Regions from separate parts of the Pantoea sp. UBA4549 genome, predicted to be linked through region 3. Evidence: predicted binding sites of a transcription regulator. Region 3 holds the regulator's gene; each other region holds the start of a gene.
The links. Region 3 encodes PhoB, which activates phosphate uptake and scavenging genes when phosphate is short. Its sites were predicted from a motif close to CTGTCATAAAACTGNCNNAT; they were not measured.
Positions count from the first base shown of each region.

Region 1: a site for PhoB is predicted at 6,575-6,594, ahead of ugpB (sn-glycerol-3-phosphate ABC transporter substrate-binding protein UgpB). Genes of this name have one in related genera too.
Region 2: a site for PhoB is predicted at 2,646-2,665, ahead of phoA (alkaline phosphatase). Genes of this name have one in related genera too.

Region 1 covers NZ_DGLH01000016.1:4,258-13,934, forward strand. The annotation lists gene ggt (gamma-glutamyltransferase) at 1-1,071, opposite strand, end outside; gene B3041_RS15460 (DUF2756 domain-containing protein) at 1,273-1,569, shown strand; gene ugpQ (glycerophosphodiester phosphodiesterase) at 1,566-2,309, opposite strand; gene B3041_RS15470 (sn-glycerol-3-phosphate import ATP-binding protein UgpC) at 2,306-3,379, opposite strand; gene ugpE (sn-glycerol-3-phosphate ABC transporter permease UgpE) at 3,380-4,222, opposite strand; gene ugpA (sn-glycerol-3-phosphate ABC transporter permease UgpA) at 4,219-5,109, opposite strand; gene ugpB (sn-glycerol-3-phosphate ABC transporter substrate-binding protein UgpB) at 5,165-6,481, opposite strand; gene livF (high-affinity branched-chain amino acid ABC transporter ATP-binding protein LivF) at 6,705-7,418, opposite strand; gene livG (high-affinity branched-chain amino acid ABC transporter ATP-binding protein LivG) at 7,420-8,187, opposite strand; gene B3041_RS15500 (high-affinity branched-chain amino acid ABC transporter permease LivM) at 8,184-9,455, opposite strand; gene livH (high-affinity branched-chain amino acid ABC transporter permease LivH) at 9,452-9,677, opposite strand, start outside.
Region 2 covers NZ_DGLH01000009.1:124,543-134,219, forward strand. The annotation lists gene phoH (phosphate starvation-inducible protein PhoH) at 1-629, shown strand, start outside; gene iraP (anti-adapter protein IraP) at 781-1,143, shown strand; gene B3041_RS07280 (hypothetical protein) at 1,423-1,626, shown strand; gene B3041_RS07285 (DUF2116 family Zn-ribbon domain-containing protein) at 1,773-1,985, opposite strand; tRNA gene B3041_RS07290 (tRNA-Ser) at 2,393-2,480, opposite strand; gene phoA (alkaline phosphatase) at 2,727-4,133, shown strand; gene B3041_RS07300 (amino acid ABC transporter ATP-binding protein) at 4,198-4,923, opposite strand; gene B3041_RS07305 (amino acid ABC transporter permease) at 4,910-5,674, opposite strand; gene B3041_RS07310 (basic amino acid ABC transporter substrate-binding protein) at 5,719-6,480, opposite strand; gene B3041_RS07315 (MDR family MFS transporter) at 6,671-7,897, opposite strand; gene B3041_RS07320 (ABC transporter ATP-binding protein) at 7,909-8,670, opposite strand; gene B3041_RS07325 (FecCD family ABC transporter permease) at 8,667-9,677, opposite strand, start outside.
Region 3 covers NZ_DGLH01000006.1:28,876-38,552, forward strand. The annotation lists gene sbcD (exonuclease subunit SbcD) at 1-875, opposite strand, end outside; gene phoB (phosphate response regulator transcription factor PhoB) at 1,068-1,757, shown strand; gene phoR (phosphate regulon sensor histidine kinase PhoR) at 1,773-3,083, shown strand; gene B3041_RS03460 (PstS family phosphate ABC transporter substrate-binding protein) at 3,152-4,072, shown strand; gene B3041_RS03465 (cobalamin-independent methionine synthase II family protein) at 4,242-5,348, shown strand; gene brnQ (branched-chain amino acid transport system II carrier protein) at 5,750-7,069, shown strand; gene proY (proline-specific permease ProY) at 7,139-8,494, shown strand; gene B3041_RS03480 (histidine-type phosphatase) at 8,784-9,677, opposite strand, start outside.

The DNA.
Region 1 (9,677 bases), on a different contig from region 3:
CAGCGCCTGCTGCGGCACTTTGACGAAATCGGGATCGCCAAGATACTCGGAGCGATCGGCATAGGCGTGCTTCTCCGCTTCTGCCATAACCTGCATGGCATCTGCGCTGCCGAAGCCCCACTTCGCCAGGTCGAAGTTCTCCAGAATATTCAGGATCTGCACAATGTGGATCCCGCCGGATGAGGGAGGCGGCATAGAGAACACTTCATAACCGCGATAGGTGCCGCTGACCGGTTTGCGCTCCACGGCACGATAAGCAGCAAGATCGCCTTTGCCAATCAGCCCGCCATGCTGTGCCATCTCGCCCGCGATCTCATCAGCAATACGGCCTTTATAAAATGCGTCTGCCCCCTGCTGCGCAATCAGCTGCAGGCTGCGGGCCAGGTTCTTCTGCACCAGCCGATCGCCTTTCTGATAAGGTTTACCGTCCGCTTTATAAAAAATTGCCCGGCTGGTGGCGTAATTGATCAGATTCTCTTTGCCATAGGTGGCGAGATCGTCCGCCAGCGCGTCGTTGACGATAATACCGTCGCGTGCCAGCCTGATAGCCGGGGCCAGCAGCGTGCGCAGCGGCAGCGTGCCATACTTCTGTGCCGCCAGCGCAAATCCTGCCACCGTGCCCGGCGTACCCGACGCCAGGTGCGAAGTAAGCGATAACTTACTATCCGCGTTGCCCTGCTTATCAAGGAACATATCGCGCGAGGCGCGCGCCGGCGCCATTTCACGAAAGTCGATAGCAGCAGTGCGTCCGGAAGCGGTGCGCAGCAGCATAAAGCCGCCGCCGCCGAGATTACCCGCCTGCGGATGAGTAACCGCCAGCGCAAAGCCCACGGCGATCGCCGCATCCACTGCATTACCACCCTGCTTAAGGATCTCCACGCCCACCTGAGTTGCCATAGCGTCCACCGAAGCAACCATGCCGTGCTGCGCTTTCACCGGATGAAAGGTGTCGCTGTCAACGCCGTAAGAGACAGGCGGTGCACTGGCGGGCGCGGCGGCGGCCCCCTGCACCACGGTAAAACTCATTAACATCGCCCAGCTCAACTGGCGCAACCTGCCTGCTGTCTTCATCCTGCCACCATCCTTTTCAGTTGTTTACATTTGTTATTTAGTAATGCAAGTGTTTGCTAATGCAGTAAAAACATACCACTTAACGCAAATTGCACGCACGCCCGATTTCAGGCTTTGTGATATCGCATAAACTTATGATCAAGACGCAGACTGCCTGCAGGCAGCCTGTTTACACAGCAGGTCAGACGACCGGAGGGAATAATGAAACCATGGCTTATTGCGCTGGCAGCCCTGCTGCCGCTAAGCGGTATGGCGAACACGCTGAATAATAACAATGTGAATCAGCCCGGCTATAACCCAAGCCAGCAGCGTATGCAGACGCAGATGCAGACCCAGCAGCAGCAGCAGCAGCGCCTGCTGCATCAGGATCAGCAGCGGCAGACGCAAAATATGCAGCGGCAGCTGCAGGAAAAACGCGACAGTACCCGGCAGCAGGTGCTGCAGTCGCAGCCGGGTCAGAATACGCAGCAGAACGGCACAATGCCGAACAGTAACTAACTGAAGTCGGGACCAATGATGTCAATGCGGTCGGTGCAGATGGCATCCACACCCCAGTTCAGCAGCTCGCGTGCACGCGCGGGCTGATTAACCGTATACACCAGGATACGCAGCCCGGCTGCTTTCAGCCGCGCTGTGCGCTCTGCGTCGAGCAGCCGGTAATTCAGGTGAATCGACACGCATCCCAGCCTGGCGGTCAGTGCCTGCCATGCGTCATCCCACTCATCCAGCAGCAAACCACGCGGCAGCTCCGGAGCGGCCTGCTGTGCCGCTGCCAGCGCGTCAGGTGAAAATGAAGAGAGCAGCGGGGGTATCTGCCCCTGCCAGAGCTTACGGGCAGCCAGCGCCACGGCAGCACCTGTCTCAGCGTCGGTGCCGGTGGTCGGTTTGATCTCAATATTTGCCATCATCCGGTGCTGGCGACAGCGCGCCGCCACATCTGTCAGCAGCGCCAGCGGTTCGCCCGTAAATGCCCGGCCGAACCAGTCGCCGGCATCGAGCTGTGCCAGCTGCGACCACGTCTGCTCGCCTGCCACGCCCCAGCCGTTACTGGTGCGATCGAGCGTGTCATCGTGCAGCAGAAAGATCTGTTTATCCTGCGAGAGTTTGGCATCAAACTCAATCATGGTATGGCCATAGCGCGCGCCGGTATCAATCGCCGCCAGCGTATTTTCCGGGGCGAGTTTACCGCCGCCGCGATGGGCCACAATTTTCGGGTAGGGCCAGTTGTTGTCACTCATTCCAGACGTTTTCCATGTACAGAATCGAAGAAGTGTAACGCATCCGGCGGCAGATGCAGCCACAGCGTGCTGCCCGCCTGCGGACGTTCGCTGTGCGGCAGCCGGACCACCAGCCGCGCCTGGCCAAGATGGCCATGCGCAAGGTTATCTGCGCCGAGGATCTCCAGCGTATCGATCACCAGTGGCACGCCGCCTGCTTCACGTGAAGAGAGATGGATATGCTCAGGACGAATGCCGAGCGTCATCGTCTGGTTAGCCCACTGCGGCCGTCTCCCGCCCAGTGGCAGGCTGTTCAGGGCATCCAGCGTAAAGTGCGTGCCGTCGCGGCTGATCTGCCCTGGCAGCAGGTTCATCGCCGGTGAGCCGATAAAAGCGGCGACAAACTGGCTGGCCGGACGCTCATAGACCTCTACCGGCGTGCCAACCTGCTCCACAATCCCTTTATTCATCACCATCACCCGCTCTGCCAGCGTCATCGCTTCAACCTGATCGTGCGTAACATAGAGGCTGGTGGTTTTCAGGCGACGGTGCAGCTGCTGCAGTTCAAGGCGCATCTGCACGCGCAGCCGCGCATCAAGGTTAGACAGGGGTTCATCGAACAGGAATACAGCCGGCTCACGTACGATAGCGCGTCCCATCGCCACGCGCTGCCGCTGGCCGCCTGAAAGTTCACGCGGTCGCCGGGTCAGCAGGTGATCAAGTTCCAGACTGCGCGCGGTTTCCAGCACGCGCTGAGCGATCTGCGCTTTACTCATGCCGCGGATCTTCAGGCCATAGCCCATGTTTTCGCCTACCGTCATATGCGGGTAGAGCGCATAGTTCTGGAAGACCATCGCGATGCCGCGATCTTTCGGCTCCATCTCCGTGACCCGCTGCTCAGCAATAAAAATGTCGCCGGAGCTGACGCGCTCCAGTCCGGCCACCATACGCAGCAGCGTCGACTTACCGCAGCCGGAGGGCCCCACCATCACCATAAACTCGCCCTCGTTGATGGTAATGGTCAGCGGCTGGATCACCGCATTTTTGCCGTCATACGATTTTGTCACGCTCTGTAAGGTTACGCCTGCCATCTATTTCTCATTCTCCACCAGGCCACGCACAAATGCGCGCTGCATTACAAGAACCACCACAACCGGTGGGATCAGGGTTAATAACATCGCTGCCATCACTTCATTCCACTGCGTCGGGCCGCCGCTGGTATTGATCATGCTTTTTACCCCCGCTACGGCGGTGCTCAGGCTGGCATCATTAATAATCAGCAGCGGCCAGAGATACTGATTCCAGCCATAGATAAACGTGATCACAAACAGCGCGGCAAGGTTGGTTTTTGACAGCGGCAGGACAATGTCCCAAAAGAAGCGCATTGGTCCGGCACCATCAATGCGCGCGGCTTCAATCAGCTCATCCGGCAGCGACAGGAAAAACTGGCGAAACAGAAACGTGGCCGTTGCCGACGCCATCAGCGGCAGCGTCAGACCGCTGTAGCTGTCGAGCAGGTTGAGCGTGGCGATCACTTCTACCGTCGGAAAGATGCGCACTTCAACCGGCAGCATCAGGGTAATGAAAATCAGCCAGAAAAAGAGCGTGCGCAGCGGAAAACGAAACCAGACCAGCGCAAAGGCTGAGAGCATAGAGACGCTGATTTTGCCGAACGTAATTGCCAGCGCCATGATACAGCTGTTCAGCAGCATCATGCCAAACGCCGCGCTGCCGTTAACGCCCTGCGTCCAGATACGCGAGACGTTCTCCCAGAGATGCGTGCCGGGCACCAGCGTCATCGGGACCTGATAAACCGCGGTGTTATCCAGCGTGGCGGCTACAAAGGCCACATAGAGCGGAAACAGAATGGTCAGCACACCCAGAATCAGCAGAGTGTGGCTGAAGATATCCAGCCCGCGTCGGTTCTCAATCATTGATATTGCACCTTACGCTCAACAAAGCGGAACTGCAGAATAGTCAGGCCAATCACCAGCAGCATCAGCACAACCGACTGCGCGGCAGATGAGGAGAGATCGAGACCGGTAAATCCTTCCCGATAAATTTTGTAGATAAGCGTGGTGGTAGACTGTACCGGCCCGCCACCGGTGGCGGCGTCAATGACCGGGAAGGTATCAAAGAAGGCGTAGACCAGATTGATCACCAGCAGAAAGAAGCTCACCGGCGTAATCAGTGGCAGTGAAAGATGAAAAAAGCGGCGTACCGGCCCGGCCCCGTCGATGGCTGCCGCCTCAATCAGCGACCTCGGAATCGACTGCAGCGCGGCGAAGAAAAACAGAAAGTTGTAGCTCATCTGCTGCCAGATAGAGGCGAGCACCACCAGAAACATTGCCTGACCGCTGTTCTGCGCATAATTCCAGTTATAGCCAGCCTGGTTGAGCAGATGACTGAACAGCCCAAGCCCCGGATTAAAGAGAAACATCCACAGCACCGCGGCGACCACCGGCGCCACCGCGTACGGCAGCAGCAGCAGGGTCTGGTAGAGTTTTTGCAGGCTTACGACATAGTCAACCAGCGCTGCCAGCAGAAGCGAAAACAGCATGCCCAGTACCGTGACCAGCAGGCTGAAGACGATGGTGGTGCGGAACGAGTCGAGATAATACGGATCGCTGAACAGACGGCTGAAGTTCTCCAGCCCGACAAGGGTACTCGAGATGCCAAACGGATCGATGCTCTGCAGCGAATACCATAGCGCTTCTCCGGCGGGCCAGAGAAAGAAAATGGCGGTGATAATCAGCTGCGGTGCCATCAGCAAATAGGGCAGCAGCCGGGCACGAAAGACCGGACGAGACGATGAGGGCATAGAAAACTCACGCTGAAAGCGGGAGCGGCACAGCGCCGCTCCCGGTGGATCGGATTTATTTCACCTGCTGTTCAAAACGGCGCAGCAGTGCGTTACCGCGTTTAACCGCATTATCCAGCGCCGCCTGTGGCGTCTGCTTGCCGGTCCAGACGCCTTCCAGCTCTTCGTCCACCACCGTGCGGATTTGCGGCATGTTGCCGAGGCGCATACCTTTGGTGTACGGCAGCGGATCTTTATTGAGCATCTGCCGGGTGGCGATATCCGCGCCCGGATTCTTCTCATAGAAGCCCTGCTTTCTGGTCAGCTCATAGGCAGCGGTGGTGATAGGCAGGTAGCCGGTTTTCTGATGCCATTCGGCGGCAATCTCCGGCTGGGCGAGGAACTTCATAAACTCTGCCGCCCCTTTATACGTGGCCGCATCTTTGCCTTTCATCACCCACAGGCTGGCACCGCCAATAATGGCATTCTGCGGGGCTTCAGGTACGGTCTCGTCATACGGCATCATGCCGACGCCGAAGTTGAATTTGGCGTAGTGCTTGATATCCGCCAGTGAACCTGAGGAGGCGGTAGTAATACCGCAGTCGCCGTTGTAAAACTTGGCGGTTGGCTCATCTTTGCGCCCGAAGTAGGTGAAATCACCTTTTTTGTTCATCTCTTCGAGCATCTGAATATGCCGCACCTGTACCGGTTTATTAAACTCCAGCACCGCATCCGTGCCGTCGAAGCCGTTGTTTTTACTGGCTACCGGCAGCGCATGCCACGCGCTGAAGTTTTCAATCTGGATCCAGCCCTGCCAGCCGCTGGCATAGCCGCAGCTCATGCCGGCTTTACGCAGCGCGGCAGCGTCTTTTGCCAGTTCCTGCCAGGTTTTCGGCGGCTGTTCCGGATCCAGCCCCGCTTTTTTAAAGGCATCTTTGTTGTAGTAGAGCACCGGCGTTGAGCTGTTAAACGGCTGAGAGATCAGCTGACCGCTGCTGTCGCTGTAGTAACCCGCCACGGCCGGCACAAACTGCTTCGCATCCATCTGCACGCCAGCCTGGCTGAACACTTCATGCACCGGCACAATCGCTTTTGAGGCCATCATGGTTGCCGTACCGACTTCATAGACCTGCAGCAGCGCAGGCGCTTTGCCGGTGCGTACTGCTGCGATCCCCGCCGCCAGGCTCTGCTCGTAGTTACCTTTATAAGTGGGCACAATTTTGTAATCGGGATGCGCCTGGTTAAAACGCTGTGCCAGAGAGTCAACTTCTTTGCCTAACTCCCCTTCCATTGAGTGCCAGAAAGGGATTTCGGTCGCAGCCAGCGCGTTACCGCTGAGCGCCAGACCAAGCAACACACTCATCAGACGGGGACGAAGCGTTAAAGCGGTCATAAAGTTTTCCTGTGCTGTTAGGTACGCGCAATATCACGCATTTTTTGTTCGCGGAGTAACATGACACGGGAAGATGATAGAAAAATAACCGAAATATGACAGAGATGTGACACACAGAAACGGGGCAGCCAGGGGGCAAAACGTGAACGCTGTGCACACTTTTTAGCAAAAAAACGCAGGCAGGGAGAAAGGCGGCCCGGCAGGATCCCGGGCCGCAGGCAGATCAGGCGCCGAGATAGGCGCTGCGCACCGCTTCATTGGAGAGCAGTGCTTCGCCACTGTCCTCCAGCACCACGTGGCCGTTTTCCAGCACGTAACCGCGATCGGCCAGCTTCAGCGCCTGATTGGCGTTTTGCTCAACGAGGAAGATGGTCATCCCCTCTTTACGCAGCTGCTCGATAGTGTCAAAAATCTGCTGGATGATGATAGGGGCCAGTCCGAGTGAAGGTTCATCCAGCAGCAGCAGGCGCGGCTGACTCATCAGCGCACGACCAATTGCCAGCATCTGCTGTTCACCGCCAGACATCGTGCCGGCACGCTGCACTTTGCGCTCTGCCAGCCGGGGAAAGAGCTGATAAACCTGCTCAATGCGCGTCTGATACTCCTGCCGGCTGGCAAAAAAGCCGCCCATCGCCAGGTTCTCTTCCACCGTCATGCGGGAAAACACCCGGCGTCCTTCCGGCACAATAGCGATCGCCTCCCGCATGATTTTCGCCGTCTGCCAGTCGGTAATGGTTTTACCGTCAAACACAATGGTGCCGCTGGTGGCGCGCGGCTCACCGCACAGCGTGCCCAGCAGCGTGGTTTTGCCGGCGCCGTTGGCACCAATCAGCGTGACGATCTCCCCCTGGCTGATATGCAGATTGATATTGTGCAGCGCCTGAATCGGGCCGTAGTGGGCGCTTACACCCTGCAGTGTTAACATCGGGTTTGCCATCTTACGCCTCACCTAAATAAGCCCGGATCACATCCGGGTTGTTGCGAATCTGTTCCGGCGTACCGTTCGCCAGCGGCGTTCCCTGATTAACCACGTAGATGCGATCGGAGATGCCCATAACCAGCTTCATATCGTGTTCAATCAGCAGTACTGACACCTTATGCTCGCTGCGCAGCTCGGCGATCAGCGCATCCAGCTCATGCGTTTCACGCGGGTTGAGGCCTGCTGCCGGCTCATCCAGCATCAGGATCTCCGGGCGCGTGACCATGCAGCGGGCAATTTCCAGCCGGCGCTGCTGGCCGTAAGCGAGATTGCCCGCCTGACGGTTTGCCAGCTCCAGCAGGCCGATACGCTCCAGCCAGGTTGCAGCGCGATCGAGCGCCTCGCTCTCGCCACGGCGAAAAGCCGGGGTTTTTAACAGACCAGAAAAGACACCGCTTTTCAGATGCTGATGCTGTGCCACCAGCAGGTTTTCAATCACCGTCATCTCACGGAACAGACGCACGTGCTGGAACGTGCGCACGATGCCCATGCGCGCGATTTTCTGTCCCGGCAGGCCCTGCAGCGGCTGATCGCGCAGTGTGATCGTTCCGCCGGTAGGCTTATAAAAGCCGGTCAGGCAGTTGAACACGGTGGTTTTACCGGCCCCGTTTGGTCCGATAAGCGAAACAATCTCCTGCGGATGCAGCGCCAGTGCCACATTGTTGACGGCCAGCAGGCCGCCAAAACGCATCATCAGGCCTTCAACGGCTAATAAAGGCTGACTCATGCCTGCTCTCCCTGTTTGCTCTGTTTCAGTTTCAGATGCGGACGCTTCATCGGCAGTAAACCCTGCGGACGCCAGATCATCATCAGCACCATCAGGCCGCCCAGCACCAGCATGCTGTACTCATTAAGATCGCGCATCAGTTCACGCGACACCACCAGCAAAACAGCGGCGAGGATCACCGCCAGCTGAGACCCCATCCCGCCCAGTACCACGATAGCCAGTACAAAAGCGGACTCGACAAACGTAAACGACTCCGGACTGACAAAGCCCTGGCGTGCCGCAAACAGCGTGCCGGCAAAGCCTGCAAACACGGCGCTGATGGTAAAAGCGGTCAGCTTGATACGCGTCGGGCTCAGGCCCAGCGAGCGGCAGGCGATCTCATCTTCACGCAGCGCTTCCCATGCGCGGCCCAGCGGCATACGCAGCAGGCGGTTGATCACAAACAGCGTCAGCACTACCAGCAGCAGCGCCACCAGGTAGAGGAAAATCACGCGGTGGTTGGGATTGTAGGCAAGCCCCGTCAGTTCATGGAACGTGGTCCATCCCCCTTCGCTGACGCGCCGGCCAAACTCAATGCCAAACAGGCCGGGCTTAGGGATCTGTGCGATACCGTTCGGCCCCCCGGTTATGGAGGTGCTGTTGAGCAGCAAAATACGCACGATTTCACCGAAGCCGAGCGTAACAATCGCCAGATAGTCGCCGCGCAGGCGCAGCACCGGAAACCCCAGCATCAGCCCAAAGGCGCCAGCCACGATGCCCGCCAGCGGCAGGCTTTCCCAGAAACCAAAACCGTAGTAGTGGTTCAGCAGCGCAAAAGTATAGGCACCAATGGCATAAAAGCCGCCGTAGCCCAGTACCAGCAGCCCGGAGAGTCCGACCACTACGTTAAGCCCCAGGCCCAGCATGACGTAGATCAGCGTCAGCGTCGCAATGTCGATGCTGCCACGTGACGCAAACAGCGGCCACGCAACGGCAGCCACGATCAGCAGCGCCATCAGCAGCTTCTGCTTCGCCGTAGAGCCATCAAACGCCGGCAGCACAAAGGCTTTACCGCTGCGGCGAAGCCGGCCTGCAAACAGCGGACGCAGCAGCTGAAAGATAAAGACCACCGCGCAGCCCACGAAGATCCAGTTCCAGCGAACGTCGCCCGCGCTGACAACAATCAGCCGGGTGCCATCCAGGTCCAGACGAACGCCCATAAAGAAGCTGGCCAGTACCAGCAGCATTGCCGCGGAAAGCACGGCGTTAAGCAGCCCGAGACGCTTCATACTTTCTCTACCTCCGGGCGGCCCAGGATACCGGTTGGCATCACCAGCAATACCACGATCAGCAGCGCAAAGGAGACCACATCTTTATATTCCGTCGAGAGGTAAGCTGACGTCAGCGCTTCCGCAATGCCGAGTACCAGTCCGCCAATCATGGCGCCCGGAATACTGCCGATACCGCCCAGCACCGCTGCAGTAAATGCTTTCATGCCGGCCATAAAGCCG
Region 2 (9,677 bases), on a different contig from region 3:
GGGCACCCATTGCAGCCCGAAATGAAGCTCAGGCGCACTATCTTAACGCCATAGAAACGAAACAGCTGATATTTGCAACCGGTGAAGCGGGTTGCGGTAAAACCTGGATTAGCGCTGCAAAAGCAGCTGAGGCCCTGATCAATAAGGATATCGAAAGGATTATCGTGACGCGCCCGGTACTGCAGGCGGATGAAGATCTCGGTTTCCTGCCCGGAGACATTTCCGAGAAATTTGCCCCCTATTTTCGTCCGGTTTATGACGTTCTGGTTAAACGTCTCGGCGCTTCCTTTATGCAGTACTGCCTGCGGCCTGAGATCGCCAAGGTAGAGATTGCGCCCTTCGCCTATATGCGTGGACGTACTTTTGAGAATGCAGTGGTTATCCTCGACGAGGCACAAAACGTCACCGCTGCGCAGATGAAGATGTTTCTGACCCGCCTGGGAGAAAATGTCACGGTTATCGTTAACGGTGATATTACCCAGTGCGATCTGCCCGCCAGCGTTCAGTCCGGTCTTGCCGATGCGCTGGCGCGCTTTGAAGAAGATGAGATGGTTGGCGTGGTGCGTTTTGCGAAAGAGGACTGTGTTCGCTCAGCCCTCTGCCAGCGCACACTGCACGCCTACGGCTGACAGAGTAGCATTCAGTCGACAAACCCGGCTCTGGCCGGGTTTTTTTCTGACTGACACTGGCCGTACAGCGTCTGCCGGTATTTCAGAGTGATGATAGTTGCAGCAGTTCGCTAACGCGGTAAGATTGATGTTTTTTCAGGGAGCACAACCAGTGAAAAACGTCGTCCTGAGTATGCTGGCTAAAATATCGCACATTGATGCGGACATGAAACAGCTGACCGCCCGTGTGGAAGCTCAGTCGCTGCTGATCAGCGCGCTGGTACTGGCCGTCAGCAGGCAGGGTGGAGTAACAGAAATGATTGACGCCGCAAACAAAGCGATCAATACGGTTATCGACTCCGCTGAAAGTGATGACGTGCTGAGGTCTGACGCTGCTATTCTGCTGAGCGAACTGCAGAATCTGCTGACTATCTCGCAGGCAGTGGATAAGGCCGACGGTGAGATTAATCATGAAGGGCTGAGCGAACTGACCGGCGTAGCCGTCGCGGAACCCGCTTTACCCGCCAAAAAGTAAGGTGGTCAGACGGTAAATAAAAAAGCCTGAACACGCGTTCAGGCTTTTTTATTTGCTGTGCCCGGTATTAGCTTACCTCTGGCGGGGAGTTTCCTTTGCGACTCAGTCATTAGCAATATGCTCCTGTTCTTTATTATCTCTTTGAATAATAAATATTTTTCCACCCCTGCCTGTTTGAGCTGAAGATTAGCTGAGAAGGTAAATTAATAAAAAGGCCCGATAAACCGACATTCTGATCGCCTGAGTGGTACGGTGGTCTGGAATCAAAAGTGGAGGTTTATGACAAATGATAATAACGACAGAGTGGAATTTATAGCTAATGCCATTTTGAAAGCAGTACGCGAACTCATTGACACCGGGAACGAAATTACTATTGAAGCATTGCTGGCCAGGCTTGAGGTTTACCGGCAGGCAACCCATGATGACTTTATGAAAGAGATATACCGTGATGCCATTGTGATTATCCGGAAGGGCAGGATTTGATCCGCCACATCTGGCTTATGCTGTTTTTACTGCGGATCTGAAGGGCGTTATCCTGTAAAAAACGCAGGCTTAATTTGCTTTATTAAGCATGCATCACAAGGTTATGGCGTGCGGCGCTTTACGGATTAGCTAAGCGCCGCTTCCGGCTATTCGCCGGTGATCCGCTGCTTCATTTCGCGCTGATGCTTGTGGTAATCCTCTCCACACTCTGAAGAGCAGAATGCAGTATCAGCAACAATCGCTTCATCTCTGCACCAGATACACTTGCCTGTTGTGCTCACCAGGCGCGGCTGGCGGGCAAATAATGCGCTCTCAAGATGAGCCGCTTCTCGTTCCTGTGCCAGATCTACATCATCCATAATTTTTTCCTTAATAAATCAAAACGTTTTTTTGGGCGATAACGCCCTGACTGCTTTGGTAATGATACAAAGAGTGTCATCGTAAAAAGGGAGTTTTCAACAGGGCTGATGGAAAGGGGTCGCTGGCACCCCATCCGCATTATCCCTGCTGAATGTTGCTGCCGGATCAGTTTAGCAGACCTGAAGAAGAACTGCGGCCTGAGTCTGCTGAGGGTGGTCAGGTCTGTGCAGAGGTCCGTCCGGATATTTCCAAAAAGATCTCTGTAAGACTGAAGAAAGGTCGAGTATTACAGGCTCTGGTGACCAGTGTTCCCCGTCGAACCCGGTCGGGGGTTCTCATACCCCTCTCACGATGCAATATGCAAAAAAAAAGCCTGAACGTAAGTTCAGGCTCTTCTTCAAATTTGTGGCGGTGAGAGGGGGATTCGAACCCCCGATACGTTGCCGTATACACACTTTCCAGGCGTGCTCCTTCAGCCACTCGGACACCTCACCACATATTTTTTCGCTAACCGCGCTGGGTCAACGGGGCGCTACTATAGGGAGTTAGCTGAAAAGGGTCAAGTGCTATTTTCTCCTTTTTTTCTATCTGCTTAAGCTCTGCACAGATTGTCTTAACCCTGTTCACTTTGCTGTGATTGTCACTGAAACGTTGCGTGTCTGACACAAAAATGTCATCCCGCTGACGCAGACTTGGCAGCGAAAATAAACGGGTTGTCTCACTGATAAGGATGCTGAAGAATGAAACACTTACCTCTGCTGACGGTTTCACTGCTGGCTACGTTTACCGCCACCGCTGCGGTGGCAGACGTTACAACATACAATAGAGCAGCCACCGGCGATCTGACGCAGCACGGTGGCGCACGTCGGCTGAGCAGCGATCAGACTGAGGCGCTGAAGGCCTCGCTAAGTAATAAGACGGCAAAAAATGTCATTTTACTGATCGGCGATGGTATGGGTGACTCCGAGATCACCGCTGCGCGTAATCTGGCGATGGGCGCGGGCGGCTTTTTTGCCGGTATTGATGCGCTACCGCTTACCGGACAGTACACGCACTATTCGCTGGATAAAAAAACGCACAAACCGGGCTACGTCACTGACTCTGCCGCTTCCGCCACCGCATGGGCGACAGGCACCAAGTCGTACAACGGAGCTATTGGTGTCGACGTCAATGGTCAGGATCAAACCACGCTGCTTGAGCTGGCCAAAGCGGCCGGCAAAGCCACCGGGAATGTCTCTACCGCCGAACTGCAGGATGCAACGCCGGCGGCACTGATGGCACATGTCACCTCGCGCAAATGCTACGGTCCTGAGAAAACCAGTGAACTCTGCCCGACTAACGCATTAGAGCAGGGTGGCAAAGGCTCGATTACCGAGCAGATGCTGCTGACCCGTCCGGATGTGTTATTGGGCGGCGGTGCAAAAAGCTTTAATGAGGTCGCGAAAGCTGGCGACTATAAAGGTAAAACGCTGTATGAACAGGCGCAGGCGCGCGGCTATCAGCTGGCAGAAAATCTCGACGCGCTGAACGCGGTACAGCAGGCGACTCAGCAGCAGCCGCTGCTGGGGCTGTTTGCGCCGGGCAATATGCCGGTGCGCTGGCAGGGCCCCAAAGCCAGTTATCATGGCAATATTGATAAACCGGTCGTGACCTGTGAGGTTAATCAGGATCGGCCGGCATCGGTGCCGACGCTGGCGCAGATGACGACAAAAGCGATCGACCTGCTCAGTAAAAATGAGAAAGGGTTCTTCCTGCAGGTCGAGGGCGCTTCAATCGATAAACAGGATCACGCGGCTAACCCGTGCGGCCAGATTGGCGAAACGGTCGATCTCGACGAAGCGGTACAGGTGGCGCTGGCTTATGCCCGCGAACATGGCGATACGCTGGTGGTGGTCACCGCCGACCACGCGCACAGCAGTCAGATTGTTGAGAATGGCACCAAAGCGCCGGGCCTGACCCAGGCGCTGAACACGAAAGATGGTGCGGTAATGACCATCAGCTACGGCAACTCGGAAGAGGATTCGCAGGAACATACCGGTGCGCAGCTGCGCATTGCTGCTTACGGACCGCACGCGGCAAACGTGGTGGGGCTGACCGACCAGACCGATCTGTTCTTCACGCTAAAAAATGCGATGGCGCTTAAATAAGCGGATAGCAGACAGAAAAAAATCCACGCTGCGGCGTGGATTTTTGTTATGACCGGGCGATGGATTACGCCAGCACTTTGCTGAGAAACGCCTGAGTACGCGGATTTTGCGGCCGGGTGAACAGCACATCCGGCGTGTCCAGCTCCTGAATGATCCCCTGATCCATAAACATCACCCGATCCGCCACTTCGCGCGCAAAGCCCATTTCATGCGTGACAATCACCATGGTCATGCCTTCCTGCGCCAGCATTTTCATGACGCTCAGCACCTCACCGACCAGTTCGGGATCAAGCGCGGAGGTAGGCTCATCAAACAGCATGATGTCGGGCTCCATCGCCAGCGCCCGGGCAATGGCGACGCGCTGCTGCTGGCCGCCGGAGAGGCTGTTTGGCCAGGCATTGATCTTATCAGTCAGGCCCACTTTTTCCAGCAGCGCTTTAGCCTGCTCAGTGGCCTGCTGGCGCGACAGTTTGCGCACCTCCATCGGTGCCATAATCAGGTTTTCCAGCACGGTCATATGCGGAAAGAGATTAAAGCGCTGAAACACCATACCCACATGTTCACGCAGCGTATTGATGCGGGTTTTGGGATCCTGCACCTCAAACCCGTTCACCACCACGCGACCGCCATCGATGCTTTCGAGTCCGTTCAGGCAGCGCAGGAACGTGCTCTTGCCAGAGCCGGACGGACCGATCACGCACAGCACCTCCTGCGCCGGAATGTCACAGCTGATGCCGTTCAGCACCTGGTTTTCACCAAAGTTTTTCTGCAAGTTTTCAACGTGGATCACTTTTGCCAAACCTCTTTTCCATGTAACGAACCAGCAGCGACAGCAGGAAGGTAAATACCCAGTACACCAGTGAAATCACCAGATAGGGTTCCCAGTAAGTCGCGTAAGCGCCTGAAACCGTACGGGCAGCATATGCCAGATCGGCAAGACCAATCGCTGACGCCAGCGACGAATCTTTTACGATAGCAATCGCATTATTGCCGAGCGGCGGGAGCATACGGCGAAACGCCTGCGGCAAAATCACTCTGCGCATGGTGCGGCCATAGGGCATGCCAAGCGAACGCGAGGCTTCCATCTGACCGCGATCGATCGACTGGATCCCGGCGCGGAAGATTTCCGATACGTAAGCGCCCGCATTCAGGGTGATTGCCACTACGCAGGAAAGGAAAGCGCCATAGTTAGCGCGCAGCTCGCGGGCAAATTCTGCCGGCATAATACCGTTTGCCACCAGTATGCCATCGCGTGGATTGATAAACAGCGGGATCAGCGCGAAGTGCACCACCATAATCTGCACGAACAGCGGCGTACCGCGGAAAGCGCTGATGTAGATGCGTACCGGCCACTGAATGCCGTAATGCAGTAGATATTTCCACGGGCCATGCGGCGCCGACGCCAGACGCCCTAAGCCGAGCGTCAGGCCCCACAGGGTGCCTGTGATTACACAAATGAGGGTACATTTGAGGGTCATCATCGCGCCGTCGATAAACAGCGGCATATATTCCTGGATGATTTCCCAGCGGAAGCCTGTCATAAAAACGTCCTTATTGTGCCGCGCGAGCGCGCGGCGACGGGAGATTACTGAGCGGGAAGAGCAGGAACGTTGCTGTCGAACCAGGTCGCGTAAATTTTCGCATAGGTGCCGTCGGCAATGATTTTCTGTAGGCCGGCATTGATCTTGCTGCGTAATTCATCGTTGCCTTTCGCTACCGCGATACCAAAATACTGGCGCTCAAACTTATTGTCAGAAACCAGTTTAAACTGCTTTTCCGGATGCGTTTTAATGTAGTATTTCACCACGCCAACATCGCCTACGGCCGCGCCGATGCCATCTTCATACAGCTCCTGCAGCATCAGCGGCGTATTATCAAAACGCTTAATTGCCGTGCTGTTTTTGCCCAGCACATCAGACACCACGATGTCGCCGGTGCTGGAGTTCACCACGCCGACATTCAGATTTTTCAGCGACGCCAGAGAGGCTACGTTAGCGTTTTCCGGCACCACAATAGCCTGTTCAGCCGGGAAGTAGGGCGCGGAGAAATCGACCATCTGCTTGCGCTTGTCGGTAATGGTAATGCCGGAGATGATGATGTCGCGGTCGCCCGAATTCAGGGTGGCAAAGATGCCTTCCCACGGGGTATTAACCAGTTTGATATCAAAATTTTCCGCTTTGGCGACGGCTTTGATGATATCGATATCAAATCCTTCCAACTGCTTCTGCGCGTTTTCAAATTCGAACGGACGGTAAGTGCCGCCAGAGCCGACAACATAGGTGACGGCCTGCGCCGCCGTGGCTGACAGCGCCAGCACTAAGCCCAGCAGGGCTGAACGGATAAACATTGTGATTCTCCTGGAGAAGGGACAAGGTGTGCAATTTATGCAAAATTAATGCATAAAAATACACACCGGTGCATGCTCTGGCAAGCGGAATAGTCAGCGCTGAGGACAATATTCACCAAAGCGTGAATTGAGTCGCCCGCCTGTTGTGGCGCAGCGGGTAAGGGAGGAGGGCGGCACAATATGCCGCAGGTTACGCGTTGCGCAGCGGCGCGCAGATAATGCGCATGGCAAAAGCGCTGACGAGAGGAAACAGTGCCAGCAGCAGCCACGGCAGCCGGGCCGCCTCTGACGGCACGCGCGCCTGTTCAAGTATGCCTCCCAGCAGGATATTACCCATTAACACCGCCACGCCACCCGCAGTGGCCAGGGCACCATAGTGCGCGCCCAGCGATGACGGATCTGCAAACCGTGGCACCAGATCTTTCGCGGCCGGCACCAGCAGCATCTGCCCGAGCGTCAGCAGCGTGACAAAAGCCGCTGCGGGCAGCAGGCGCATCCAGCCCGCGCCAGGTGCGGCATCAGCATACAGCGCCACGCTGAGGAATGCCCCGGCAATCAGCGCAAAGCCCCACGGGACGATCCGCGCTGCGCCGGTGCGGCGGGCGAAACGCGCCAGCGGCAGCTGCAGCGTGATGATCAGCAGTGAAGCAAGCATAAACAGCGGTGCGAGATCGCTCTCCTGGCCGCCGGCACGCTGGATCTCCACAGGCAGCGCCAGGTAGAGCTGGTTATAGCTCAGCAGCCAGCTGCTGTAAGCAATGATAAACGCCACAAAACGCGGCTGGTGAAAGGTGCGCCACCACGGCATGACCTGCAGCGTAGTGCGGCGTGCGGGCGCGGCGGGCAGGGTGAAAAACAGCACGATCATCGCCAGCATAAAGACCGCTGCGCCTGCAAAGGCGATCTGGCGAAAGCCGTAACCGGTCAGCAGCGCACCCGCCGCCGGACCGATAACGGCACCCAGCTCGCCGCAGACGGCAAACAGGGCAAACCACTCAGCGCGGCTGCGTTTTCCTTCTGCTTCACTCTGCGTACCCGCTTTCGCCAGCAGCGCTTCAATGGAGGGCGAGAAGAGCGCGCCGCCGATGCCGGTCAGGCAGGCGCCGGTGATAACCGGGGCTACTGATTCGCCGCACGCCAGCAGCAGATAGCCGCTGATACGTACCATGCAGCCCGCCAGCACCACTCTCCGGGCGCCAAAGCGATCGGAGAGTGCGCCGCCGAGCAGAAACATACCCTGCTGACAGAAAGTACGCAGCCCCAGAATCAGCCCGACCAGCGTGCCAGAGAGCGCCAGATCGTCGCGCAAAAAAATGGCCAGGAAAGGCACCACGGCGTAAAAGCCAAGGTTAAAAACAAACTGACAGCCCGGCAGCAGGGGCAGCCAGAGCCGCTTAACGGGGCGGGGCGCAGGCATGCAGGTTTCCGTCAGGCTATGTAATGAATGTGTTTACCGCTGTGGTAAGGCGAATTTTCGATTTTTGCCCGCACGCGGAATACATCCCACAGCAGATCCTCATTCAGAATTTCCTGCGGCGTGCCGGTGGCGACAATTTCACCCTGCTGCATCACAATCAGATTATCGCAGAACATGGAGGCGTGATTGAGATCGTGTATCGCCACAATGCTGGTTACCGGCAGTTCGCTGATAAGCTTCATTAGCTGCATCTGATGATGAATATCGAGGTGATTAGTCGGTTCATCCAGCAGGATTTCGGTTGGCACCTGCGCCAGCGCCCGCGCAATATGCACCCGCTGCCGCTCGCCTCCTGACAAACTCTGCCAGCCCTGATCGCTTTTCTCCACCATATCCACCCGCTGCAGCGCTGCCAGAACCGTGGCGTCATCCTGTGCGTTCCAGCTGGAGAAAGGGGAGTGATGCGGAATACGTCCCAGCTTCACCACGTCACGTACCCGCATGTTGGCATCCGTCATCCCGTGCTGTTCCACAAAGGCCACCCGGCGTGCCAGCGCTTTTTTTGCGATAAAGCGGATATCGTTGCCATCCAGCATTACCTGACCGGCATGCGGGCGTCGCAGTCCCGCCAGCACGCGCAGCAGCGACGATTTACCGGATCCGTTTGGCCCCAGCAGGCCCACGGTTTGTCCGCGCGCTACGTTCAGTGAGACATCATTGACGATAACTTTCCTGCCCACTTTCCACGTAATATGTTCAGCGCAGATACTCATGATTTGTTCCCTGAGCGGTAGATAATGATAGCGAAGAAAGGTACGCCAACCAGCGCGGTGACTACGCCCACCGGCAGGCTTTGTGGCGCAATCAGCAGGCGCGAAGCGATATCCGCCAGTACCATCAGAATCGCTCCGGCCAGCGCGCAGGCGAGCAGCAGAGTGCGATGCAGCGGCCCGAAGAAAAAGCGCATCACGTGCGGCACGACCAGGCCGACAAAGCCAATTGAGCCTGCCATGCTGACAATGGTTGCGGTGATCAGTGCCGTAGTCGTGAACAGGATCAGGCGTACCCGCGGTACGGCAATACCCAGCGACGCGGCGGCATCATCACCAAAGGTAAACGCATCCAGCGCGCGTGAATACCACAGGCAGATTGCCAGCCCCAGCACCACCACAATCAGCACCAGCTGAAATTCCGGCCAGCGTACGCCGCTAAAACTTCCCAGCAACCAGAACATCACGTCGCGTGCCTGCTGAGCGCTGGCTGACGTGCTGATGGTATAGGCGGTTACCGCATTAAACAGCTGGGAGGCTGCGACGCCCGCGAGGATGGTCCGTTCGTTGCCGCTGCGCGCGCCCTTCGTGAGAAAGGCGACAAATGCAAAGGCGGCGAAGGCTCCGGCAAACGCACCTGCAGAGAGCGAGACGGCGCCCGTCCCCAGACCCAGAATAACAATAGCGACCGCGCCGGTAGAGGCACCTGCCGATACGCCCAGCACGTAAGGCTCTGCCAGCGCATTTTTCAGCAGACTCTGCAGAACGGCGCCGCAGATGGCGAGACCCGCGCCGCAGCAGGCGGCAACCAGCGCCCGGCTGAGCCGGAAGTCCCAGATCACGCTCTCATAAATGCGATTGAGCGGTTCTGCCGTCAGGCCCAGACGATTACTGAACGCGAAAAAAACGCTCCTGAGCGGCACAGGCAGTTCGCCCACGCTGATGCCCAGCGCTATCACCATGATCAGAAGCAACAGCGCCGCGACTGCACTTGTGCTGAGCACCAGCGT
Region 3 (9,677 bases):
GCCATCGATCCTTTTAGCATCTGCATAGGCTGAAAGGCGGGTACAGGCAGCGCAGTGACGCGCTCCAGCGTGCTGCTAAAATCGAGCAGAAAGACGCTTTTATCTCGTCCGGTTTCATCAAAGCTGAGCGGGATAGGGGAGCCGCTGTAGCGAATATGATCCGTGCCGCCAATCCGCTGCGCGCGGTGAATATGGCCGAGCGCAATATAGTCTGCGGGCGGAAACGCCTGCGCCGGAAACGCATCCAGCGTGCCGATATAGATATCGCGTACCGCGTCGCTTTTGGTCACGCCCACGGTAGTGAGGTGGCCGGTGGCGATGATCGGCAGCGGCTGATCCAGCCGGTCTCGTTCTGCCACGGCAGCGTTGTAGCAGTGCTGATAGTGCTGTTCAATCGCCTGCAGCAGCGACAGCTGTTTGTCGCGACCGGACTGACCGGCCCGGCTGCGCAGAATATCGCGCGGGCGCAGATAGGGTATGGCGCACAGCAGTGCGCCCGGCGATCCGTCACGGCGCATCAGCGTCAGCACCTGCTGTTCGCCGCCGGGCGTGGCGCTGGTGATCACCCGGGTATTGAGGCAGGCCAGCAGTTCACGCGACTCATTCAGCGTGGCAACCGAATCGTGATTGCCCGCCAGCACAATCAGCTGACAGCCGCTGGGCTGTAGCGCGACGACGAACCGGTTAAACATTTCACGGGCATAACTGGGGGGCGAGCCGGTATCAAACAGATCGCCTGCCACGATCAGTGCATCAACCTGATGCTCAGCAATTTGCCGGAGCAGCCAGTCGAGAAAAGCCTGATGTTCTGCGGCGCGACTCTTGCTGTAAAAAAACTGACCGAGATGCCAGTCTGCGGTGTGAATAATGCGCATGGGGTGTCCTGCCTGAAAGCTGGCGGCCAGTATAACGGCTTCGGCCGTAAAGGAAAAAACACGTTTTTGCCGGTGATGCTGCCGTTTTTATCTCTTGCTTACGGGCAGGGTTTTTCATAAAAGTGTCATAAAACTGACGCATAATGACGCCGCATATCCCAGTGACATCCCGTCACACTCGCAGGAGCAATAATGGCCAAGCGCATTTTGGTTGTGGAAGATGAAGCACCCATCCGGGAGATGTTATGTTTTGTGCTGGAACAGAATGACTACCAGCCAATCGAAGCGGACGATTATGACAGCGCGATTAGCCGGCTGATTGAGCCCTGGCCCGATCTGATCCTGCTGGACTGGATGTTACCCGGCGGCAGCGGCATTCAGTTTATTAAGCATCTGAAGCGTGAAGCCATGACGCGCGATATCCCGGTCATGATGCTGACCGCGCGCGGTGAAGAAGAAGATCGCGTGCGCGGGCTGGAAGTGGGTGCCGACGATTACATCACCAAGCCGTTCTCACCAAAAGAGCTGATGGCGCGCATCAAAGCCGTGATGCGGCGTATCTCCCCGATGGCGGTCGAAGAGGTGATTGAGATGCAGGGACTGAGTCTCGATCCCTCCTCACATCGCGTGATGTCGGAAACCACGCCGCTGGAGATGGGGCCGACTGAATATAAACTGCTGCATTTTTTTATGACGCATCCGGAGCGGGTCTACAGTCGTGAACAGCTGCTGAACCACGTCTGGGGCACCAATGTGTATGTCGAAGATCGCACCGTTGATGTTCATATCCGTCGCCTGCGTAAAGCACTGGAAACCTCCGGCCATGACCGCATGGTACAAACCGTACGCGGAACAGGGTACCGTTTCTCTGCCCGCTACTAAACGGAGCCTGCTACCGTGCTGGAACGCCTCTCCTGGAAGCGATTACTGACCGAGCTGGCGCTGGCCTGTCTGCCTGCGCTGCTGCTCGGCCTGCTGTCTGGCTATCTGCCGTGGTGGCTGCTGGCTGCTGTTTCAGGCGTTCTGCTCTGGCATTTCGCTAACCTGATGCGTCTCTCCCACTGGCTGTGGGTCGACCGCTCAATGACACCACCCACCGGGCGCGGCAGCTGGGAGCCGCTGTTTTATGGCCTCTATCAGATGCAGCTGCGTAACCGCCGCCGCCGCCGCGAGCTGGGAAACCTGATCAAACGCTTTCGCAGCGGCGCGGAGTCGCTGCCGGATGCCGTGGTGCTGACCACCGAAGAGGGAACCATTTTCTGGTGTAACGGCCTCGCTCAGCAGCATCTGGGGCTGCGCTGGCCGGAGGATAACGGCCAGAATATTCTCAACCTGCTGCGCTATCCGGAATTCTCCCGCTATATCCGCCAGCGCGATTTTGACCGGCCGCTGACGGTGGTACTGAACAATCAGCGGCACATGGAGTTCCGCGTGATGCCTTACAGTGAAGGGCAGTGGCTGATGGTGGCGCGCGACGTGACCCAGATGCATCAGCTGGAGGGCGCCCGCCGCAACTTTTTTGCCAACGTCAGTCATGAACTGCGCACGCCGCTCACGGTGCTGCAGGGCTATCTGGAGATGATGGACGATGAGGCGATGAATGCGCGCACGCGCAGCAAAGCGCTGGGTACGATGCAGGAGCAGACCCGGCGCATGGACAGTCTGGTCAGGCAGCTGCTGACGCTGTCACGCATTGAGGCGGCGCCGGCGCTCGATCTCAAAGAGCGGGTCGACGTGCCGGCCATGCTGCATCTGCTGCAGCGCGAAGCGGAAACGCTGAGCCAGGGGCGTCACGTTATTCACTTTCAAACCGATCCTCATCTGCGCGTACTGGGTAACGACGAGCAGCTGCGCAGCGCTATCTCTAACCTGGTCTATAACGCGGTTAATCACACGCCGGAAGGCACCCATATCACTGTCAGCTGGCTGCGCACGCGACGGGGGGCAGAGTTTAAAGTTTGCGATAACGGCCCCGGCATCAGCGAAGAGCATCTTCCGCGCCTGACGGAGCGCTTTTACCGCGTTGATAAAGCGCGTTCCCGGGCAACAGGGGGCAGCGGACTGGGGCTGGCGATCGTCAAGCATGCGCTGAGCCATCACAACGCCCGGCTGGAGATCACCAGCCAGCCGCATCAGGAGACCTGCTTTCGCTTTCTGCTGCCGTCGCGTCTGATTGTGGAAGAGGCCGCGCAGGAACGGGCAGGGTAATCAGCATTGCGCCGCTTTCGCCGGCGCGCCACAATAGCATTTCTCTTTTCTCTGACGGCGGCACCATGCTGAAATCTCTGCTCTTCACGTTGTTGCTGCTCTCCCCGGTTCTGGCGCAGGCGCAAAAAGCGATGCTGACCGGCAATCTCAGTAGCGTGGGGTCCGACACGCTGGGCTATCTGATGACGCTGTGGGGAGAAGATTTCAGCCTGCAGGCACCCGGTGTTAACGTTCAGGTTCAGGCTGCGGGCTCTTCGACCGCGCCAACGGCGCTGGCGGCAGGTGCCGCACAGCTGGGCGCAATGAGCCGGCCGATGCAAAATGAGGAACGTCAGCTCTTCATTGCCCGTTACGGCTACGCACCGCTCGCTGTCCCGGTCGCGATGGATGCGCTGGTGGTGGTGGTGAATCAGGCTAATCCGTTACGGAGTATCAGTCAGCCGCAGCTTGATGCGATCTATTCCGTCACCCGCCTGTGCGGCGGCACGCAGGTGCCGCAGCGCTGGGGCGATACAGGCGTTGCAGACGGTAAATGGGCGCAGCGGCGTATCCAGCGCTTTGGCCGCAACTCCGCCTCCGGCACCTGGGGCTTCTTCAAACAGCAGGCGCTCTGTCGCGGCGATTTTCGCGCTGACGTGGCGGAGTTCCCCGGCTCGGCTGCCGTGGTGCAGGCGGTAGCGGCCACGCCAGAGAGTATCGGCTACGCCAGCTTTGGCTTTCATCTCAGCGGCGTCAGGATGCTGCCGATAGTGACCCGAACCGGTGAAAGCATCATGCCTGATGCCGGGTCGATCCGCAGTGGCCGCTATCCCTGGTCGCGGCCACTCTATATTTATGTGAACAAACCGCCCGGCAAGCCGCTGCCACCGCTGGTGGCTGCATTTCTGCATCAGGTGCTGTCGTCGCAGGGGCAGCGCCGGGTGGCGGAAGCGGGCTATTTACCTCTCTCAGACACGCAAATCTCCGCTGCGCGGGCGGCCATTGAATAAATATGAAGAACGGACACAGGAAAGTGAATTTTCCTCATGTCTGCTGAAAATTCTTCCGTTGCCCTGCGCGCTGAAGCGTGGCACTCTTTGGACATATAGCCATCCAGACGGCTAAAATAACCATGAGAAATTATACCTGACCGCAACTACCGGTCTGCAAGGAGAATCTATGTCCGCTCTGCATGCCCCGTTCCGCGCCGATACCGTCGGCAGTTTTCTGCGTCCCGCTGCCATTAAACAGGCACGCGAGCAGCACGCCCGTGGTGAAATTAGCGCTGAGCAGCTGCGCGAAGTGGAAGATCAGGCTATCCGTCATGTGGTAGAGCAGCAGCGCGCCAATGGCCTGCAGGTTGTTACTGACGGAGAGTTCCGTCGCGCATGGTGGCATTTTGATTTCTTTGGCGACCTGAATGGCGTGGAGCTGTTTGAAGCGGAGCAGGGTATCCAGTTCAACGGCGTGCAGACCAAAGCGCACGGCGTAAAAGTCACCGGTAAAGTCTCGTTTAATCCGGCGCATCCGATGCTGGATCACTTCCGCTTTCTGCAGAGTATCGCCGGCGATGCGGTCGCTAAAATGACCATTCCCAGCCCGAGCGTGCTGCATTTCCGCGGCGGCCGTAAGGTTATCGACGCCACGGTTTATCCCGATCTGGACGCCTATTTTGCCGATCTGGCTCAGACCTATAAAGACGCCATTGCCGCGTTTTATGCTGCCGGCTGCCGCTATCTGCAGCTGGACGACACCGTCTGGGCCTATCTCTGCTCCGGTGAACAGCAGGAACAGATCCGCGCGCGCGGTGACGATCCGCAGGCGCTGGCCCGCACCTATGCACAGGTACTCAACGCAGCGCTGGCAGACAAACCGGCGGATCTCACCGTCGGGCTGCACGTGTGCCGCGGCAACTTCCGTTCTACCTGGATATCGGAAGGCGGCTATGAGCCGGTAGCGGAAATCCTGTTCGGCAGCGTGAATATCGACGCCTTTTTCCTGGAGTATGACAATGAGCGCTCCGGCGGATTTGAGCCGCTGCGCTTCATTAAGCCAGGCCATCAGAAAGCGGTACTCGGTCTTATCACGACGAAAACCGGCGCGCTGGAAGATCCTGAACAGGTCAAAGCGCGGCTGCAGGAAGCGGCGCAGTATATCAGCCTCGATCAGATCTGCCTCAGTCCGCAGTGCGGTTTTGCCTCTACCGAAGAGGGCAACAGCCTGAGCGAAGCGGAACAGTGGCAGAAGATCCGCCTGGTCGTGGATATTGCTAAACAGGTGTGGTGAGAGTGTAAAGTTGTGCAGACAGGCGCGTAAATCGCGCCTTTTGTGCATCCGGAACCGCACTTATGCAAGAACAACTTTTGGTTTGTCTGAATTTTAAACAAATCATCTGGGGCGTTTAGCGGCTATTTCGCCCATAATCACTGCCTGCATGCGCTTATGCGCGATATCCTTCTGGTTTTTCGATCCTGTATTGTCTTTCTCCGCTATAAACGTTTTAATTTGCGCCGTTGTCGATTCATCCCTCTGTGAACAGAAGAAAAGCAGATTAAATCACCTGCGCTGTCTCGATTCGGCCCGCATTTCGCACTGGTTAATCCAGCTAAGCCATTGTTACTGCGCAATCAGGGGACAACACAAACTCAACTTCCACCGCAACATCAGCTACAGGCACGACAGACGTTATGACATACCGTTTAACCCCGAAGGACATCCTTGCGCTGGGCTTTATGACCTTTGCCCTGTTTGTTGGCGCAGGCAACATTATCTTTCCACCTATGGTGGGCATTCAGTCTGGTGAACACGTCTGGGTTGCTGCATTCGGTTTCCTCGCTACCGCGGTTGGCCTGCCGGTTATGACCGTGATTGCGCTGGCGCGCGTTGGCGGCGGCATCGATGCGCTCAGCTCGCCAATCGGTAAAGCGGCGGGTCTGCTGCTGGCGACGGTCTGCTATCTGGCCGTGGGTCCGCTGTTCGCAACACCCCGTACCGCAACAGTGTCGTTTGAAGTCGGTATCGCTCCGCTGACCGGTGACGGCGCGCTGCCGCTGTTTATCTACAGCCTGATCTACTTTGCGCTGGTGATCGGCATCTCTCTCTATCCGGGCAAACTGCTGGATACCGTAGGGCACGTGCTGGCACCGCTGAAAATTGTGGCGCTGACCATACTCGGCGTAGCGGCGCTGGTCTGGCCGGCAGGCGGTATTGCACCTGCGACGGCAGACTATCAGCGCGCTGCGTTCTCTACCGGTTTTGTGAATGGCTATCTCACCATGGATACGCTGGGCGCACTGGTGTTTGGTATTGTGATTGTGAATGCGGCGCGTTCACGCGGCGTTGAAGATGCGAAACTGCTGACGCGCTACACCATGCTGGCTGGCCTTATCGCCGGTGTCGGACTGACGCTGGTTTACCTGAGCCTGTTTAAGCTCGGCTCCGGCAGCGCCGGTCTGGTTGACCAGAATGCTAACGGCGCCGCGATCCTGCATGCGTACGTACAGCAGACGTTTGGCAGCATGGGCAGCTTCTTCCTGGCTGCGCTGATCTTTATCGCCTGCATGGTAACGGCCGTTGGCCTGACCTGCGCCTGCGCTGAATTTTTTGCACAATATCTGCCGCTGTCGTATAAAGCGCTGGTGTTTATTCTGGGCCTGTTCTCAATGGTGGTGTCGAATCTGGGCCTGAGCCATCTGATTCAGATCTCTATCCCGGTGCTGACAGCAATTTATCCGCCCTGTATCGTGCTGATAGTGCTAAGCTTCACCCTCAACTGGTGGAACCGCAGTGCGCGTATTATTGCGCCAACCATGCTGGTCAGCCTGCTGTTTGGCATTGTGGATGCAATCAAAACCACCAGCTTTAAAGAGATACTGCCGCTGTTCAGTCAGCATCTGCCGCTGGCCGATCAGGGACTCGCCTGGCTGCCGCCTTCGCTGGCAATGATGGTGATTGCTGCCGTTGTAGATCGCGTTAAAGGATCGCAGCAGGTAGCGGTCCGGCAGTAAACGACACGGCTGTTCATTCCGACCACGGGCTTGCCCGTGGTTTTTTCATTTTCACAGGACCTGTTTGTTATGCAAGAAACCAACACGCTCAAACGCGGACTGAGCACGCGCCATATTCGCTTTATGGCGCTGGGATCGGCAATCGGCACCGGGCTGTTTTACGGCTCGGCGGATGCTATCAGGATGGCGGGCCCCAGCGTTTTGCTGGCCTATATTATCGGCGGCGCAGTGGCCTATATCATTATGCGTGCGCTGGGAGAGATGTCGGTTAACAACCCGCAATCCAGCTCCTTTTCCCGCTATGCGCAGGATTATCTCGGTCCGCTGGCGGGCTACATCACCGGCTGGACCTACTGCTTTGAGATCCTGATTGTGGCGATTGCGGACGTCACTGCCTTTGGCATTTATATGGGCGTCTGGTTTCCGGAGGTGCCGCACTGGATCTGGGTGCTGTCAGTGGTGCTGATTATTGGTGCCATCAACCTGATGAGCGTGAAGGTATTTGGCGAGGTAGAGTTCTGGTTCTCCTTCTTCAAGGTCGCCACCATTATCATCATGATTGTGGCGGGTTTTGGCATGATTTTCTGGGGCATCGGCAACGGCGGCCAGCCAACCGGGATCCATAATCTCTGGAGCAACGGCGGTTTCTTCGCCCACGGTATTGTAGGTATGCTGCTCTCCCTGCAGATGGTGATGTTTGCCTATGGGGGCATCGAGATCATCGGTATTACTGCCGGTGAAGCGGATGAGCCAGCCAAATCCATTCCGCGCGCGATCAATTCAGTGCCGCTGCGTATCCTGGTGTTTTATGTCGGCACGCTGTTTGTCATCATGTCGATCTACCCGTGGAATCAGGTGGGTACCGAGGGCAGCCCGTTTGTGCTGACGTTCCAGCATCTGGGGATTGCTGCGGCGGCGTCAATTCTTAACTTTGTCGTGCTGACCGCTTCGCTGTCTGCCATCAACAGCGATGTGTTTGGTGTGGGACGTATGCTGCACGGTATGGCGCAGCAGGGTCACGCGCCTAAAGTGTTTCAGAAAGTCTCTTCGCGCGGTATCCCGTGGGTCACGGTGGTGGTGATGATGTTCGCGATGCTCATCGCCGTTTATCTTAACTATCTGATGCCGGAAAAAGTCTTTTTGGTGATCGCCTCGCTGGCGACCTTTGCCACGGTGTGGGTGTGGATCATGATCCTGCTGTCGCAGATTGCATTCCGGCGCAAAATTGGTAAGGCGCAGGCGGCACAGCTGCAGTTTGCCGTGCCAGGCGGCAGTGCCACGACCTGGGCAGGCGTGCTGTTTCTTGCCTTTATCATTGCGCTGATTGGCTACTTCCCGGATACGCGAATTTCACTCTATGTGGGCTTTGCATGGATTGTGCTGCTGCTGCTGGCGTGGCCGCTGGTAAAAAGACAGAAACGCTGAGCGTTACGCTGAGCTGAAAAGAAAAGAGTCGCCCTGTGTGGCGACTTTTTTTATGGAAAAAAAAGTATTCGGCGCATCCTGTCGCCGAAAAATAGAACAAAAACGGAAAAATAGGTCAAAACTAAGGGATGATTGACGCCCTCAGAATACCCTAATTTTCATAGTGTTACGTCAATGCAGGCAAATATAGAATTATCGCAATTCAGCGACAAAAACGCTTCAGCAGAATTAAAAGGCAGGTAAAAAATTAATAAGCCCGCATGGCGGGCTGAACAAAGGTGCAACTGGCTCAGGGTGCCCACGTGACGGGGGCGAGGGCGCTGCTGTCAACTCCCTGTCTGAGCTGAGCCAGCGTTGATTGATAAGGACAGAGCGTGCCGACGGCGCTGTTGTGACAGTCTGGCTGATGCCACTCTGCCTGCAGTAAAGGATGCAGCCGATCTACCGGCGTGAGCTGGCGCAGCGCATCCAGACTCTGAGCCTGAAAGTAAATACGCAGCTGGCGGCTGTTATCGCGCGTATCGCGCCAGCGCTCAAACACCAGGCTGCTGCCTGGCGGAATATTCCCGCGTGCGTAGCCCGGCAGCTGCCAGCTGAAATGCATCAGGGTGCGTACCATGGCGATATTAGTGTCATGGGCCACCAGCAGCAGCCAGCGGGTATCGGGCGAACCGGGCCGATCTTCCAGCGCCGCGATCGCCGCATCCAGCAATAGAGAACCGCGTTTTTGTGCCAGATAGGGGACATCGTTACTCAGATCGTAATTGGCAGTGAGCAGCGGCAGCAGTGCCGTAATATGCTGTGCTGAAGTCAGGCGACCCTGCGCCAGTGCCTCCGGCGGCAGGTTTTCACTCCAGCCCAGCCGCAGCGTTTCCACCATGCTTGCCATCACGCTTAATCCCTGAACATAGCTGTGGCCGTTTCGGGTCTGCTTTAGCTGCCATGGACGCGAAAAAAAGCGGCATTCGCCATCGCAGACCGCCGCATTCAGCTGCCGGATCACCGGCTGCAGCCGCTGCTGCAGTGCAGCAAGATCGCCGGCTCGTTCGGCGATAGCCGCCTGCTCGCGGGCAGCATCGGTCCGGGCAAATGGAAACGTTTCGCTCTGAAACAAAGGGTCCGGCGCATCGGCGACAGCATGCACCGGCACACCACAGCCGGGAAACGCACCGTCGGTCAGCGC